Hydrogenophilus thermoluteolus: one gene and its partner. The protein of the gene in region 2 interacts with the protein of the main gene of each other region in a pairwise test. Links are inferred from orthologs where the notes say so. Each region holds a gene or a part of one and is shown on either strand. Other genes may lie near its edges.

Region 1 (6,581 bases), 540 kb from region 2 along the record:
GCCAACCAAACCCGTACGCCAGTGACGTCGAGATCGGCAATCCCAGCGTAGCCGATCGCCGCGAGGATCCGGCCCAGGTTGGGGTCGGAAGCGAAGAGTGCCGTTTTGACGAGTGGCGACTGGGCCACCGCATAGCCCACCTGACGGCACTCGCCACGATCCTTGCCGCCAGTTACCGAGACCGCGACGAATTTGGTCGCGCCTTCACCGTCACGCACGATCGCTTGCGCGAGCCATTGGGCCAGCGCCAGGAGCGCTTCGCGAAAGCGGCGCGAATCGGTGCAGGTCGCATTCCCCCGAAGGAGTGGCCCGGTGCGCTGCGTCGCGATCACGACGAATGAATCGTTGGTCGAGGTATCGCCATCGACCGTGATCGCGTTGAACGACTCGTCGGCGACTTCGCGAACCAATGCCTCGAGCCAGTGGGGATCGACCCGGGCGTCGGTGGCGATGAACCCGAGCATCGTCGCCATGTTGGGCCGGATCATCCCGGCCCCTTTGCTGATGCCGGTAAGCGTCACCGTGCTGCCGTCGGAGAGTGTCACGGTTCGGCTGGCCGCTTTCGGCACGGTGTCGGTGGTCATGATCGCTTCCGCTGCGTGCGCCCAGCCGGTGGGGCTGAGGGTTGCGACCGCGTCGGGGATCCCGGCGAGCACTTTCGCGATCGGCAGCGGTTCCAGAATCACGCCGGTGGAGAACGGCAAGACTTCGGTTGCGGTAACGCCCAGCGCTTCTGCGACCGCGGCACAGGTGGTCCGCGCGTCGGCAAGCCCCTGCGCTCCGGTGCCCGCGTTGGCCACCCCGGTGTTGATCACAAGCGCACGCACTTTTCCACCCGTTGCCGCAAGATGTTCGCGGCACACCCGGACCGGCGCGGCGCAGAAACGGTTTTGCGTAAACACCCCGGCAGCGATACTGCCCGGATCGAGCGCGATCACCGTGAGGTCGCGGCGGTTTGCTTTGCGAATCCCCGCTTCGGTCACCCCCAATCGAACCCCCGGGACCGCCTGCAAAATTTCTGGTTGAAACGTCAGACCAACAGCCACTCTTTACCCTTTCCTATCCAACCGCTTGCCCAGAGCGGTTCACACCAAACGGCCGTGACAGTGTTTGTATTTCTTCCCCGATCCGCACGGGCACGGGTCGTTCCGCCCCACCTTGGGAAGCGCATGGCGGAACGGTTCGCCCTTGGTTTCCGCTTGGCCAGCGCGTTGCCCGTCGCTTTCCGATTCTGCTGCGGTCGCAACACCCGCGTCGGGATGTTCGAAATGGAGCGCTTTGAGTTCCGGTTCCTGTTGGGCCACCGCCTCGACCGCTTCCGGCGCTTGAATCCGAACCGTCATCAGGATTTGTGTGACGTCGCGGCGAATCGCCTCAAGCATCGTTTCGAAAAGCTCGAACGCCTCCCGCTTGTACTCCTGTTTCGGGTTCTTCTGCGCGTATCCGCGCAGGTGGATGCCTTGGCGCAGATGGTCGAGCGCTGCAAGATGTTCGCGCCAGTGCTGGTCGATGCTTTGCAGGAGCAGCGAACGTTCGAACTGCGCCCACGCTTCAGGCTCGACGAGTGCTTTCTTTTCGGCGTAGGCGTGATCTGCGGCTTCCAGGATCCGCGCCAGCATCGCTTCGTCACTCAGTTCCGGTTCCGCTTCGAGCCACGCTTTGACCGGGAGCGGCAATGCGAATTCGCTGGCAAGCGTCTGCTCGAGTCCGGTAAGATCCCACTGCTCGACGATACTGTCGTGCGGTACGAAGGTACGGAACGTGTCGCGCAAAACCCCCGCGCGCATCTCGTCGATCATCTCCGCGACGCTCGCGGCGTCGACCACTTCGTTACGCAGCGCATAGAGCACCTTGCGCTGTTCGTTCGCGACGTCGTCGTACTCCAACAGTTGCTTGCGGATATCGAAGTTGTGCTGCTCGACCCGCCGCTGCGCGGTCTCCAATGCCCGCGTCACCATCGGATGTTCGATCGCCTCCCCCTCGGGCATTTTGAGCCGCACCATCAACGCATTGAGTCGGTCGCCCGCAAAGATCTTGAGGAGCGGGTCTTCGAGCGAGAGGTAGAAACGCGACGAGCCGGGGTCGCCCTGACGACCGGCGCGACCGCGCAATTGGTTGTCGATACGGCGCGACTCGTGCCGCTCGGTCCCGATGATGCGTAGCCCCCCGGCTTCGATCACCCAGCGATGGTTCTCTTCCCACTCCTTCTCGAGCGCTTCGATCTTCGCTGCTTTTTCGCTTTCGGAAAGGTTGGGGTCGTTGCGGATCGCTTCGACCTGAGGTTTGATATTCCCGCCCAAGATGATGTCGGTACCCCGACCTGCCATGTTGGTCGCGATCGTCACCATCCCCGGGCGCCCCGCCTGAGCGATGATCTCCGCTTCTCGCGCATGCTGCTTCGCGTTGAGCACCTGATGTGGGATCCCCCTTTTTTTGAGGAGCCCAGAGAGGAATTCGTTCACTTCGATCGAGGTCGTCCCGACCAGCACCGGCTGACCGCGTTTGCGGCACTCTTCGATGTCTTCGATCACCGCTTGCCACTTCTCTTTTGCGGTGCGGTAGATCCGGTCGTTTTCGTCCTTGCGGATCATCGGCCGGTTGGTTGGGATGATCACCGTTTCAAGGCCGTAGATTTGCTGGAACTCGTAGGCTTCGGTGTCGGCGGTCCCCGTCATTCCCGCCAATTTTTCGTACATCCGGAAGTAGTTTTGGAAGGTGATCGACGCGAGCGTCTGATTCTCGGCGCGAATCGGGACCCCTTCCTTGGCTTCGACCGCCTGATGCAACCCTTCCGACCAGCGGCGACCGGGCATCAAACGACCGGTGAATTCATCGACGATGATGATCTCACCATCCTGAACGACGTAGTGTTGGTCACGATGAAAGAGCGCATGTGCGCGCAGCGCGGCAAAGACGTGGTGCATCAGGGTGATGTTGCGCGGATCGTAAAGACTCGTCCCTTCCGACAACAGCCCCTGTTCGGTGAGGATGCGCTCGACCTTTTCATACCCTTGTTCGGTGAGGAGCACCTGGCGTGCTTTGAGGTCGACGGTGTAGTCACCCGGCGTTACGATCTCATCCCCTTCCATTTTCTGCTCCGAGAGCAGCGGGATGATGGCGTTCACTTTGACGTAGAGTTCGGTATTGTCGTCGGCCTGTCCCGAAATGATGAGCGGGGTTCGCGCTTCGTCGATCAAGATCGAATCGACTTCGTCGACGATCGCGTAATGGAGCCCCCGCTGCACTCGATCCTCGGGGCGATAGACCATGTTGTCGCGCAAGAAATCGAACCCGAATTCGTTGTTGGTCCCGTAGGTGATGTCGCACGCATAGGCCGCCTGCTTCGCCGCGTGGTCGATCCCTGGCAGATTGACACCCACGGTCAGCCCCAGGAAACGGTGCAATTGCCCCATCCATTCGGCGTCCCGTTTGGCCAAGTAGTCGTTCACCGTAACGACGTGCACCCCTTTGCCGGTAAGCGCATTGAGATAGGCGGGAAGGGTCGCGACCAAAGTCTTCCCCTCACCGGTGCGCATTTCGGCGATTTTCCCTTGGTGCAGCGCAATGCCGCCGATCAACTGGACGTCGAAATGGCGCATCCCCAGCACGCGCTTGCCCGCTTCACGGACCACTGCAAACGCTTCAGGCAGCAGCGTGTCGAGCGATTCGCCGTTGGCGAAGCGCTGTTTGAATTCCGTGGTTTTGTTTTGCAATTCGGTATCGGAGAGACGGGCGGTTGCTTCTTCGAGGGCGTTGATCCGCGCGACGATTCCGCGGTACTGTTTGATCAACCGGTCGTTGCGGCTGCCAAAGATCTTTTTCAAAAGCTTCGCGATCATGCTACATTCCAAGGCGATTACGCGTCAAAGGTGAAGTGTATCATGTCCTTTCAGCGTCTTCCGGAGGCGTTCGCGGGCGAATCGCGTCTGCGCGAATTGCAGCGTCAAGGGTTATGGTTGTGGCAAGTGCAGCAGGCGCTGAGCGAAATCCTGCCGCCCGAGTGGTGCGCGCAATTGAGCGTCGGCCGCTTCGAGGGGGGACAATTGACGGTGATGAGTCCGTCCGCACTCGTCGTCGCGAAATTGAAACAGATGACCCCAACGCTCATCGCGGAACTGGGTCGCCGCGGCTTTGCCGTCACGGCGATCCGCTGGCGGGTGCGGCCAGAGCTCGTGCAGACGCTCGCGCAACGCCCGCAAGCGCCGGCACATGCGCCACGCGGGTTGAGCCAAGCTGCGATCGCGGCGCTCACCGAGCTGCGCGCGCAACTTCCCGCAGACGACCCCTTGGCACAATCGCTCACCGCGTGGCTTCGCCGCGCGACCGAAAACGCGCCCGCTGCGAGCCCCCAGTCACAGCGCGACGAGCCGCTCGAGCAGAAAAAGCAGTAAGTAGAGAAGCAGGATCGCGCCGCCTACGCTCGCGCCGCGCAGCGCCCAGCGCACCCACCGCCGCTCACCGGTCACGAAATAGGCAGCAAGCGCCACGAGCACAGCCAAAACGGTGAGGACGAGGACGATACGAAACGCAATCACCGTCAAGAAACCGGAACGGCGTCAGGTATCGGCAGGAGGGAGGGGCGGCGATGGGGCCAGCCAACGCGATGACCCGCGGAGCTGGAATCGGTAAAGGTCACCCACTCCCACGCAGTTTGGTCGGCCAGAAGCGCGCGCAAAAGCCGGTTGTTGAGCGCATGCCCCGATTTGTACGCGCGGTAATGGGCAAGCAGCGGGTGCCCCAGCACGTAGAGATCCCCAATCGCGTCGAGGATCTTGTGGCGGACGAACTCATCGGGACTCCGTAGGCCGCCGGGATTGAGCACCCGAAATTCGTCGAGCACCACGGCGTTCTCCAGGCTGCCACCGCGCGCAAGCCCCATCTGGCGCAACTGCTCGACCTCATGGACGAAACCGAACGTACGGGCACGCGCCACCGCGCGCAAGTAGCTCTCTTCGGCAAAATCGACGACCGCTTCCGTCTTCGACGCGGCGATCGCTGGATGGTCGAATTCGATCTGAAACGAAAGCCGGAACCCGTCGAACGGCTCCAACCGCGCCCATTTGTCGCCATCCTCGACCACAACCGGACGCTTCACGCGGACAAAACGGCGTGGTACCGATTGTGCGACCGTCCCTGCCTCCAGAAGCAACAAGACGAACGGCGCCGCGCTGCCATCCATGATCGGCACTTCGGGGCCATCGAGTTTGATCGTAACATTGTCGACACCCACCCCTGCAAGCGCAGAGAGGAGGTGCTCGATCGTTCCCACCCCGACATCCCCGCGACGAATTCCGGTGCAGAGACGGGTCTCCGCCACCGCGTCGGCGGAAATGGGGATCTCCACCGCGGGGGAATGGTCGATCCGTACGAATCGAATTCCGGCATCTGGGGGAGCCGGGAGCAGACGCAACGCGACCTTGGCTCCACTGTGCAATCCCACGCCAACGGTCTGGACGGGACGAGCGAGCGTTCGTTGCGGGATCACGGACGCGCCCCGTTCAGTCGTTTTGTTTGCGCAGGAACGCAGGGATGTCGAGTTTGTCCATGCCCTTGCTCGCCAACTGCTCGGCGAACGAGCGGACCGGTTTGCGCCCGGTGGCACGTGACGAGCGGATCACTTTGCTCGCTTCCGCTGCCGCTGCGCTCGCGGAACGACCATTCGGCGCTACGGCATGCGTAGCCGCAGCACCATAGGTACCCGTCGCACGGGCCTCTTCCCAAAGGTCGGACGTAGTCTGACGACGCCCCGCCCCCAGTCCTGTCGCGACGACAGTGACCCGAATTCGGTCTTCCATCGCGTCGTCGAAAACGGTGCCGTATTTGACGAACGCCTCCGGCGCGGCATAACCCTGAATCGCCCGCACGGCGTCACGCACTTCGCTCATCTTGAGCGAGCTGCGGCTTGCGGTGATGTTGATCAAGACACACCGAGCGCCAGAGAGTTCGGTCCCCTCAAGGAGCGGGCTCACCGCTGCCTGTTCGGCGGCGACGCGGGCCCGATCGACTCCGCTTGCCTCTGCCGAACCCATCATCGCCCGTCCCATCTCCGCCATCGCGGTGCGCACGTCTTGGAAGTCGACGTTCACCATACCGGGAACATTGATGATTTCGGCGATCCCGGCAACTGCGTTTTTGAGGACATCGTCGGCGGCTTTGAAGCACGCTTCGAACGGGGCATCGTCGCCGAACACTTCCAGCAGCCGATCGTTCAAGACCACAATCAACGAATCGACGTGGCGCGTGAGCTCTTCGATCCCGCTTTCAGCAACGCGGTCGCGATTTTCGAATTCGAACGGTTTGGTGACCACCGCAACGGTGAGGATCCCCATCTCTTTCGCGATCTCAGCGATCACAGGCGCCGCACCGGTTCCTGTTCCCCCACCCATCCCGGCGGTGATGAAAATCATGTGCGCACCGTCGAGCGCTTCGGCGATTTGGTCTCGACTTTCGAACGCCGCTTCCCGCCCCGCTTCCGGTTTCGACCCGGCACCGAGACCACTGCGTCCCAATTGGACTTTGGTTGGCGCGAGCGCACGGGAGAGCGCTTGCGCGTCGGTGTTGATCGCGACGAACTCGACGCC
Region 2 (7,728 bases):
GATTATCGACGCCCAACGCGGCAGCGTTGCGTGGGAATTATTCGTCCCGAGCCGGGCGATCACGGCAAACCGGGCATGCCGGATCTCGGGGGACACGGATACTGCGCCACTCGAACCCCAGGCCATCGAAAAGCCACAATTTCCCCCACGACGGTTCGCCGCATCCCACGATCACTTTCAGCGCCTCGTGGGCTTGCAGTGCGCCAACGACTCCTACCAATGGCGCGAAGACACCCATCGTGGCGCAGCGCACTTCGGTCACGTTTTCCCCTTCCGGGAAAAGACAGTGGTAGCACGGTGAAGCCGATGCGCGTACGTCAAAGACCGCAAGCTGCGCGTCGAACCGAATCGCGGCACCGCTCACGAGCGGCTTGCAATGGCGTACACAGGCACGATTGATCGCATGGCGCGTTGCGAAATTGTCGGTGCAATCCAGCACGACATCGCTTGCGGCTACCAGTGCGTCGAGGTCGTGCTGCGCCAGCCGATGGGGAACCGCGGTCACGGTGACGTCTGGGTTCGCCAGCCGCAACGCGTCGGCAGCCGCTTCGGCTTTGGGGCGGCCGATATCGGACTCCGTATAGAGGATCTGCCGCTGCAAATTGGTGGCGTCGACCGTATCGCCATCGGCAACGGTCACCACACCAACACCGGCCCGAGCCAGATAGAGCGCTGCGGGACAACCCAAGCCGCCAGCCCCCACCACCAAGACACGCGCGGATCGGATCCGCGTCTGGCCTTCGATATCGATCTCCGGCAAAAGAATGTGGCGACTGTAGCGCAGCAGCGCTGCATCGTCGAGAAGATCGGTTGTGTCAGTGGTAGTGGCGCAACTCTTCTGGGGCGGGATCGTGGTCACCGTGGGGATGCTCCTGGTACTCTTGAACGAAGGCGGTCTGTGCCTGCTTCAGCAGCCGCTCCGGTTGTTCGAGATGCTCGCGCTGGACCGCTTCGCAGTAATGGTACCAAGCGCGCTGGACGCGCGCCGCAAGGGTGTCGTCCAGTGTAAAACCAGCGGCAATGAGCGCCTCTTCCAGCTCGACCAGCAAGTGGTCACGCACCGAATATTCGACGACGAGTGTATCGGGGGGTTCGATCTGCACTTTGAGCTTCTTGCGCTCGGCCAAAACAAACGCTGCGGCTTCCAGTGTCTGCCCCGCTTGCAGTCGTACCCGCAACGCACGACGCTTCTCGATCCCCGAACACGGCACCTCCGGTGCTTTGACCCGTCCAGCCAAACGATAGGGCGTTTCTCGCTTCATCGCACCACCTCCTTTCGCCGCCCGCTTCGGGTCATTTCGGCGTTCACGGTTTTTGCGCGACCGTCTGCGTCGGTGCGGCTTTCGTCACCTGCGCCCATTCCGGCAATACCCCATGGCGCAACCAGTAAAGCGCGGCTTGGAATTGCCGGTCCTGCTCACTGCCGTATTCGATCGGTTTCGTCGGCCCCTCATCGTTCGATTGTGTGTCGGCATCCGCCCCTTCGCCCCCACCGGCGTTGCCGTTTGGTTGGGTGGATGCGGCAGGACGACGAATCTGTCCTATCGCGTCGAGCTCGATGTGCCCTTGCAGATCGGCTTCGCGCAACGCTTTACGCTTGCCGTTTTCCCGTTCGGGGACGACGAAATCGGGTTCGATACCTTCCGCCTGGATCGACCGGCCGCTGGGGGTATAGTACAGCGCGGTGGTGAGCTTCAGCGCAGTGCCATCGTTGAGCGGTAAAATCGTCTGCACCGACCCTTTGCCGAAACTCTTTTCGCCCAAGAGCTTGGCACGGCCGTGATCTTGCAGTGCGCCCGCAACGATTTCCGATGCCGATGCCGATCCCGCGTTGATCAGAACCACCATCGGGATCGTGCGGAACACTTCCGGCCAATTGGCAAGATAGTCGCGTTGCTCGTCACTTCCGCGCAGATAGTCTTCGGCGCGCGCATGGTATGCCCGCTGCGTATCCGGCAATCGCCCCTTCGTCTTGACCACGAGCGCCTCTTCCGGCAAGAAAGCCGCCGAAACGCCGATCGCCGCGTGGAGCAACCCCCCGGGGTCGTTACGCAGGTCGAGAACGAGTCCTTTGATTTCCCCGTCACGCGCTTCACGCTTGAGCTGCTCGGCGAGCATTGGGCCGGTGGTCTCTTGGAAATTGGTGATACGCACGTACACGACATCACCTTCTCCCACCCGCTTCACCTTGACGCTGCGCACTTTGATCACTTCCCGGGTGATTTTCACCGTAAACGGTTTTTCGTTTCCTTTGCGCAGCACCGTGAGGGTAATCGACGTGCCCGGCTCGCCGCGCATCCGTTTCACCGCGTCGCGCAACGTCATGCCTTTCACCGGGGAATCGTCGAGCTTGATGATGAGGTCGCCCGCCTGCAGCCCCGCGCGCGCCGCCGGCGTCTCTTCGATGGGTGAAACGACCTTGACGAACCCATCCTCCATCGTCACCTCGATGCCCAAGCCGCCGAACTCGCCTTGCGTGCCCACCTGCAGCTCGCGATACTCTTCGGCATCGAGAAACGCCGAGTGGGGATCGAGACTCGCGACCATCCCACGGATCGCCTCGACCACCAATTTCTTGTTGTCCGGTTCCTCGACGTAGGCTTTGTTCACCACGTCGAGCACGTCGGCGAACGTGCGCAGCTCTTGCAACGGCAACGCGTTCGTCTCCGTTCGGCTCGCCCAACCCGTCACGGTCAGGGTAAGCAACACCCCGACGAACATGCCACTTACAGACCAAGCCATTCGGCGCCAACGTGTCGTCATCGTCTCTTCCTACTGTTTGAGCCAGGGGCGGGGGTCGACCGGCTTCCCGCCTTTACGCAGTTCAAAGTATAACCCGCTCGTCGCGAAATGTTCCATGCGTCCCACGCGACCGATCGTTTCGCCCTTGCGCACCGTTTCGCCCACATCAACCAGCGGTGCGTCGAGATTGGCGTAAATCGTGAGGAGTCCTTGCCCGTGGTCGAGGATGACGAGTTGTCCATAGCCACGGAGCCAATCGGCAAAGGCCACGACACCATCGGCGACTGCGCGCACGGAAGCCCCTTCTGGCGCTGACCAGAAAAGACCATGCCAAGTTCCACCTTCCGGCCGTCGCTCGCCGAAGGTTGCAGTCAATGTGCCTTGCGCAACCGGTGACGGCAACGCCCCACGCTGGGCAACCATCGCACGGGCCGTGGCACGATCGCCTTCGGGGATATTACCCCCCTTGGATTCTGCTTGCCGCCGACGCGCCTCTTCTTGCGCGCGACGCCTCGCTTCGGCTTCGAGTCGTTTCACGAGTTGCGACAACGCACGCGCGTCTGCTTCGAGCGCTTTGCGCCGTTCCTCGACGTTCGCGAGCGTTTCCGCCAACGCTTCGTGCAACACTTTGCGCTTCTCCGCCAACTGCTCCCAACGGGCACGCTCTTTGGCAAGTTCTGTCCGTTGCGCACTGAGCGCGGCCTGCTTTTGCGACAACGCTTGCGCCAACTTTGCCGCTTGCGCCCGTTGCGCTTCAGCTTGCGCGATCCAACCCTGTACCTGCGCCGCCGCCTCTTCGCGGACGCGCTCGGCAACGGCCGTAGTCACCTGCGGACCACCCCCAACCACTGGGTCGTGCGGTACCGTCAACGACAGTGCTTCGACCAGATGGGCCAAACGTTGTCGGCTTTGTTGCGCCTGCTTTTGCGCCGCCTCCCACGCTCGCTTGGCTGCGGCAACCTGTTCCTCGAGCCTTTGCGCTTCCGCTTCCAGGCGGGCCAACTGCCGGACAAGAATGACCGCTGAGGTTTCGGCTATTTGCAATCGCCGCTCGATCTCTGCCCGGCGCTCGGCAACACTTTTCGCTTTCTGTTGGAGTGCACGCAACTCTTCACGCAACGCGTTCAATTGCGATTGAGCTTCTTGGGCGTTGTTGGGGTTGGCTTCAGCACCAAACGCTACGCCTCCACCGAACGCGCCCACCACGAAAAACAAAAGGGCAGCACCCCAAAGGGCGCCGCCCTGCTTGCCGACATTCTGGCGCGGGTCGCGCACCGTCGCCCTTACTTCGCCCGCCCCTGTGCGGCCACTGCCGCTTGCTGGGCGCGAATCGTCTCTTCGTCGGCCAAATAGTAGTGTTTGACCGGTCGGCAGTTGGCGTCCAACTCATAGACGAGCGGCTGCGCTGTGGGTATATTGACCCCGACGATCTCTTCGTCCGAAACGTTGTCGAGGTATTTGATCAGCGCGCGCAGGCTATTACCGTGTGCCGCAATCAAGATCCGCTCTCCAGCTAAGATACGCGGTACGATCACCGTCTCCCAGTACGGTACGAAACGCGCCACGGTATCTTTCAAACATTCCGTACGCGGGAAGTCACTTTTCGGTAGATCCCAATAGCGCGGGTCATCCTTCTCCAAACGCGGATCGTCCTCCGCAAGTGCGGGTGGCGGCACATCATAGGAACGGCGCCAAACGAGCACCTGATCTTCACCATACTGGGCCGCAGTCTCGGCTTTGTTCAAGCCCTGTAACGCGCCGTAATGGCGTTCGTTGAGCCGCCAGGACGACTCGACGGGAATCCACAATTGATCGAGCGTTTCTAAAACGATGTGCAACGTTTTGATCGCACGCTTCAGCCGTGAGGTAAAAGCTCGGTCGAACGCAAACTCGTGCGCTTTGAGCAGTTCGCCGGCCGCACGCGCCTCTTCACTCCCTTTTTCGGTCAAATCCACGTCGGTCCAACCGGTAAATCGGTTTTCACGGTTCCACACCGATTCACCATGGCGCAGAAGAACGATCTTATACATCAGCATCCTCTGATATGATTATCGAAAAAACCGGCAAGGAACGTTCCATGCCCCCCAAAAGCAACGAAACATTTTATACTAGCGGCTTCACAAATCGTTCGCGAGACCCGTGGGAAATGTTGAGCCAAACGATCGTCGAACTCGCTGGGAAAGACGAACAGATCGAAATGGCGGCGCGGGCGTTGAAGTCGATCGCCCACCCGCTGCGTTTGAAGATTCTGTGCGTAATCGGTGAGAACGAAGCGTGCGTGCAAGAGATCGTCGATGCGGTGGGAACGTCACAGAGCAATGTCTCACAACATCTGGCGATCATGCGCGACAAAGGCATCTTGGCCACGCGCAAAGAAGCCAACCGCGTCTTCTACCGCGTTGCCGATCCGCGGACCCTTCAGCTCGTCGTCTTGATGCGTGAGCTCTTTTGTCACCGCTGAACGGCAACCCAAGGAGCAAGGAGCCAGCATGACTGTTACCGATTATCTGTTGCACCAATGGCAGTGGAGCCTTCTGGCGCTCGTGAGCGGCAGTTGGTGGGTCGTCGAGACCATCCGTGCGCTGACCGACCGTTCGCGTCTCACGCCGCTTCAAGCCACCCTGATGATCAACCAAGAAGGCGCGGTCGCGGTCGATGTCCGCAGCGACTCCGAATACCAGAGCGGCCATCTTCCGGGCGCGATTTTCGTGCCTTTGGAACGCATCCCAGACGACAAAGCGCTGCAGAAGGTCAAAAACCGCCCCCTGATCCTCTACTGCGAAAGCGGCGCCCGTTCCGCGGTAGCATTAAAAAAACTGCGTCGAGCGGGTTTCGAAAAAGTCTATCATCTGGTCGGTGGCTTGGTCGAGTGGCGCAAGGCCAACCTGCCGCTCGTCACCAGCAAAACGGAGAAAAAGCGCAAATGACGACCCCTGCCATTCGCATGTACGCCACGCACTACTGCCCCTATTGTGTCCGTGCGGAGCAATTGTTGCGCCGCAAGGGCATTGCCGTGATCGAAAAGATTTTGATCGACAACGACCCGGCGCTGCGCGACGAAATGATGCGCGTCACCGGACGACGAACCGTGCCGCAGATCTTCATCGGCGACACCCATGTCGGTGGCTGTGATGACCTCTACGCGCTGGAACGGGAAGGAAAACTCGATGCCCTTTTGGGGTTGAAGTAACACCCTTCCCGAACGCGAACCGTTCTCTTTTCTTGGTCAAGGAAACCATACGATGAGCGAAACCCATCCTGCCAATAGCGGCAACGCCCAAAGTCAGGCGCCGATGTTCACCATCGAAAAACTCTACGTCAAAGACCTCTCCGTCGAGGTCCCGCGCGCGCCCGACTGTTTCTTAGAAACGCAAGCACCCAATATCCAGGTCGAAATGGGCACTGCGGCGCGCAAACTCGACGAGGCCCATTACGAAGTGGCGCTCACCATCTCGGTCAAAGCCTCTGTCGAAGAGCGTGCGCTCTTCCTCATCGAGCTCACCTATGGCGGGGTCTTTCTGGTGCGCAACGTCCCCGAAAGCGATGTCGAACCCCTGCTGTTCGTGGCCTGCCCCAGCATCCTCTATCCGTATGCCCGCGAGGTGATTTCGGATGCCTCGACGCGCGCCGGTTTTCAACCGGTCCTCCTGGCACCGGTCAATTTCGAAGCGCTCTACCTCCAACAAAAGCAACAAGCGCAGCAAGCGCCCTCCACCGATACCCCCCAGTAACGAAAAGGAGTCCGCGCCATGCTTGGCCAGCCCTTCCAGCGACGGTTGCAAGACGCTGCGCACAGCGGGCGCGTTTTTCACCGCCTGGCGCTCCTCGTCGCTGCCTATTGTTTTGCCACTAATGCCTACGCTGCCGATTACCGCAGCGTCCGCGAGCCGGTACCGGTGCGAAAAGCACCCCAAGAGCAGGCGCCCATTGCGTTCTACTACGGTCCAGGCACTCCGGTCGAGCTCATCCAAGAACGCAACGGCTGGGCCCAAGTGCGCGACAAAGATGGGGGCGGTCTCTTTTGGGTTCCGGCCAACGCGCTCACGACGCAACGCACGGTGATCACACGTCACGCCGAAACCGAGGTTCGTTCCGCACCGGACAAAAGCGCGGCCCTTCTGAGCGTGCTTCCGGCAAATGCCGTATTGCGCCTGAACACCGCACAGCGCACGCCTCCCGGATGGGTAGCGGTAGAAACGGCGCAAGGAACAGGGTACGTGGCCAAACGCGACGTTTGGGGCTGGTAAGCGATGCGACTGGCGGTTTTGGGGGCGGGCGCGTGGGGCACGGCACTTGCGATCGCATGGGGCCAACACCACCCGGTCACCCTCTGGTGCCGGTCGCGCGCATTGGCCCAGCGCATACACACACAGCGCACCAACGAACGCTACCTTGCAGGCCCGGTACTGCCGCCCAACGTGCGTGTCACGGACGATTGTGCTACCGCAATCGGTGACGCAGAATTGGTGGTCATCGCCACACCTCTTGCCGGACTTGCCCAAACGGTCGCCACCCTTGCCCAGACAGCACCGCACACTCCTTTCCTCTGGGCGTGCAAAGGGATTTTGCCCGACACGCAAGAACTGCCGCACGAAATCGCGGCGCGCGTCTGGAGTGAGACTACCGCTGCCGCGTTGCCCGACCACGGCGTGATCACGGGGCCAAGTTTTGCGCTGGAAGTGGCGCAAGGACTCCCCACCGCGGTCGTTTTGGCGTCACACAATGCCCAATGGGCCAAAGCGATCATCGATACGCTCCACCAGCCGCGCTTTCGCCTCTACGCGCACCATGACGTCACCGGCGCAGAAGTGGGCGGTGCGATCAAGAATGTGATCGCGATCGCGGCCGGAGTCGCCGAAGGGTTGGGGTTTGGGCTCAACACGCGTGCTGCGCTCATCACCCGGGGTCTTGCCGAAATGGGTCGGCTTGCCGAAGCCCTTGGTGCCGAGCGTGAAACGTTGATGGGGCTTGCCGGAATGGGGGATC

The links. The genes of interacting proteins can lie anywhere in the genome.
Region 1: the proteins of secB (region 2) and secA interact in binary tests that used the Escherichia coli proteins (3 or more experiments, as listed by UniProt). The link is inferred for Hydrogenophilus thermoluteolus from one-to-one orthologs.

What each region holds. Positions count from the first base shown.
Region 1 is NZ_AP018558.1:826,068-832,648, reverse strand. What follows is about bases 886-4,184. They hold secA (preprotein translocase subunit SecA), read right to left. Parts: upstream 3,840-4,184; coding sequence 1,086-3,839; downstream 886-1,085. Other genes in these bases: HPTL_RS04040 (DciA family protein), read left to right, coding at 3,882-4,184; argJ (bifunctional glutamate N-acetyltransferase/amino-acid acetyltransferase ArgJ), read right to left, coding at 886-1,046. Outside these bases: more of argJ, read right to left, coding at 1-885; more of HPTL_RS04040, read left to right, coding at 4,185-4,391; HPTL_RS04035 (hypothetical protein), read right to left, coding at 4,353-4,535; lpxC (UDP-3-O-acyl-N-acetylglucosamine deacetylase), read right to left, coding at 4,538-5,485; cell division protein FtsZ, read right to left, coding at 5,499-6,581. UniProt on the Escherichia coli protein: Required for protein export, interacts with the SecYEG preprotein conducting channel.
Region 2 is NZ_AP018558.1:1,367,947-1,375,674, forward strand. The notes cover bases 4,797-7,728. They hold secB (protein-export chaperone SecB), read left to right. Parts: upstream 4,797-5,984; coding sequence 5,985-6,473; downstream 6,474-7,728. Other genes in these bases: HPTL_RS06650 (ArsR/SmtB family transcription factor), read left to right, coding at 4,889-5,203; HPTL_RS06655 (rhodanese-like domain-containing protein), read left to right, coding at 5,232-5,669; grxC (glutaredoxin 3), read left to right, coding at 5,666-5,932; HPTL_RS06670 (SH3 domain-containing protein), read left to right, coding at 6,492-6,989; HPTL_RS06675 (NAD(P)H-dependent glycerol-3-phosphate dehydrogenase), read left to right, coding at 6,993-7,728. In the rest of the region: HPTL_RS06620 (sirohydrochlorin chelatase), read left to right, coding at 1-2; HPTL_RS06625 (HesA/MoeB/ThiF family protein), read right to left, coding at 38-859; HPTL_RS06630 (hypothetical protein), read right to left, coding at 816-1,262; HPTL_RS06635 (S41 family peptidase), read right to left, coding at 1,306-2,763; HPTL_RS06640 (murein hydrolase activator EnvC family protein), read right to left, coding at 2,773-4,017; gpmA (2,3-diphosphoglycerate-dependent phosphoglycerate mutase), read right to left, coding at 4,026-4,772. UniProt on the Escherichia coli protein: One of the proteins required for the normal export of some preproteins out of the cell cytoplasm. It is a molecular chaperone that binds to a subset of precursor proteins, maintaining them in a translocation-competent state.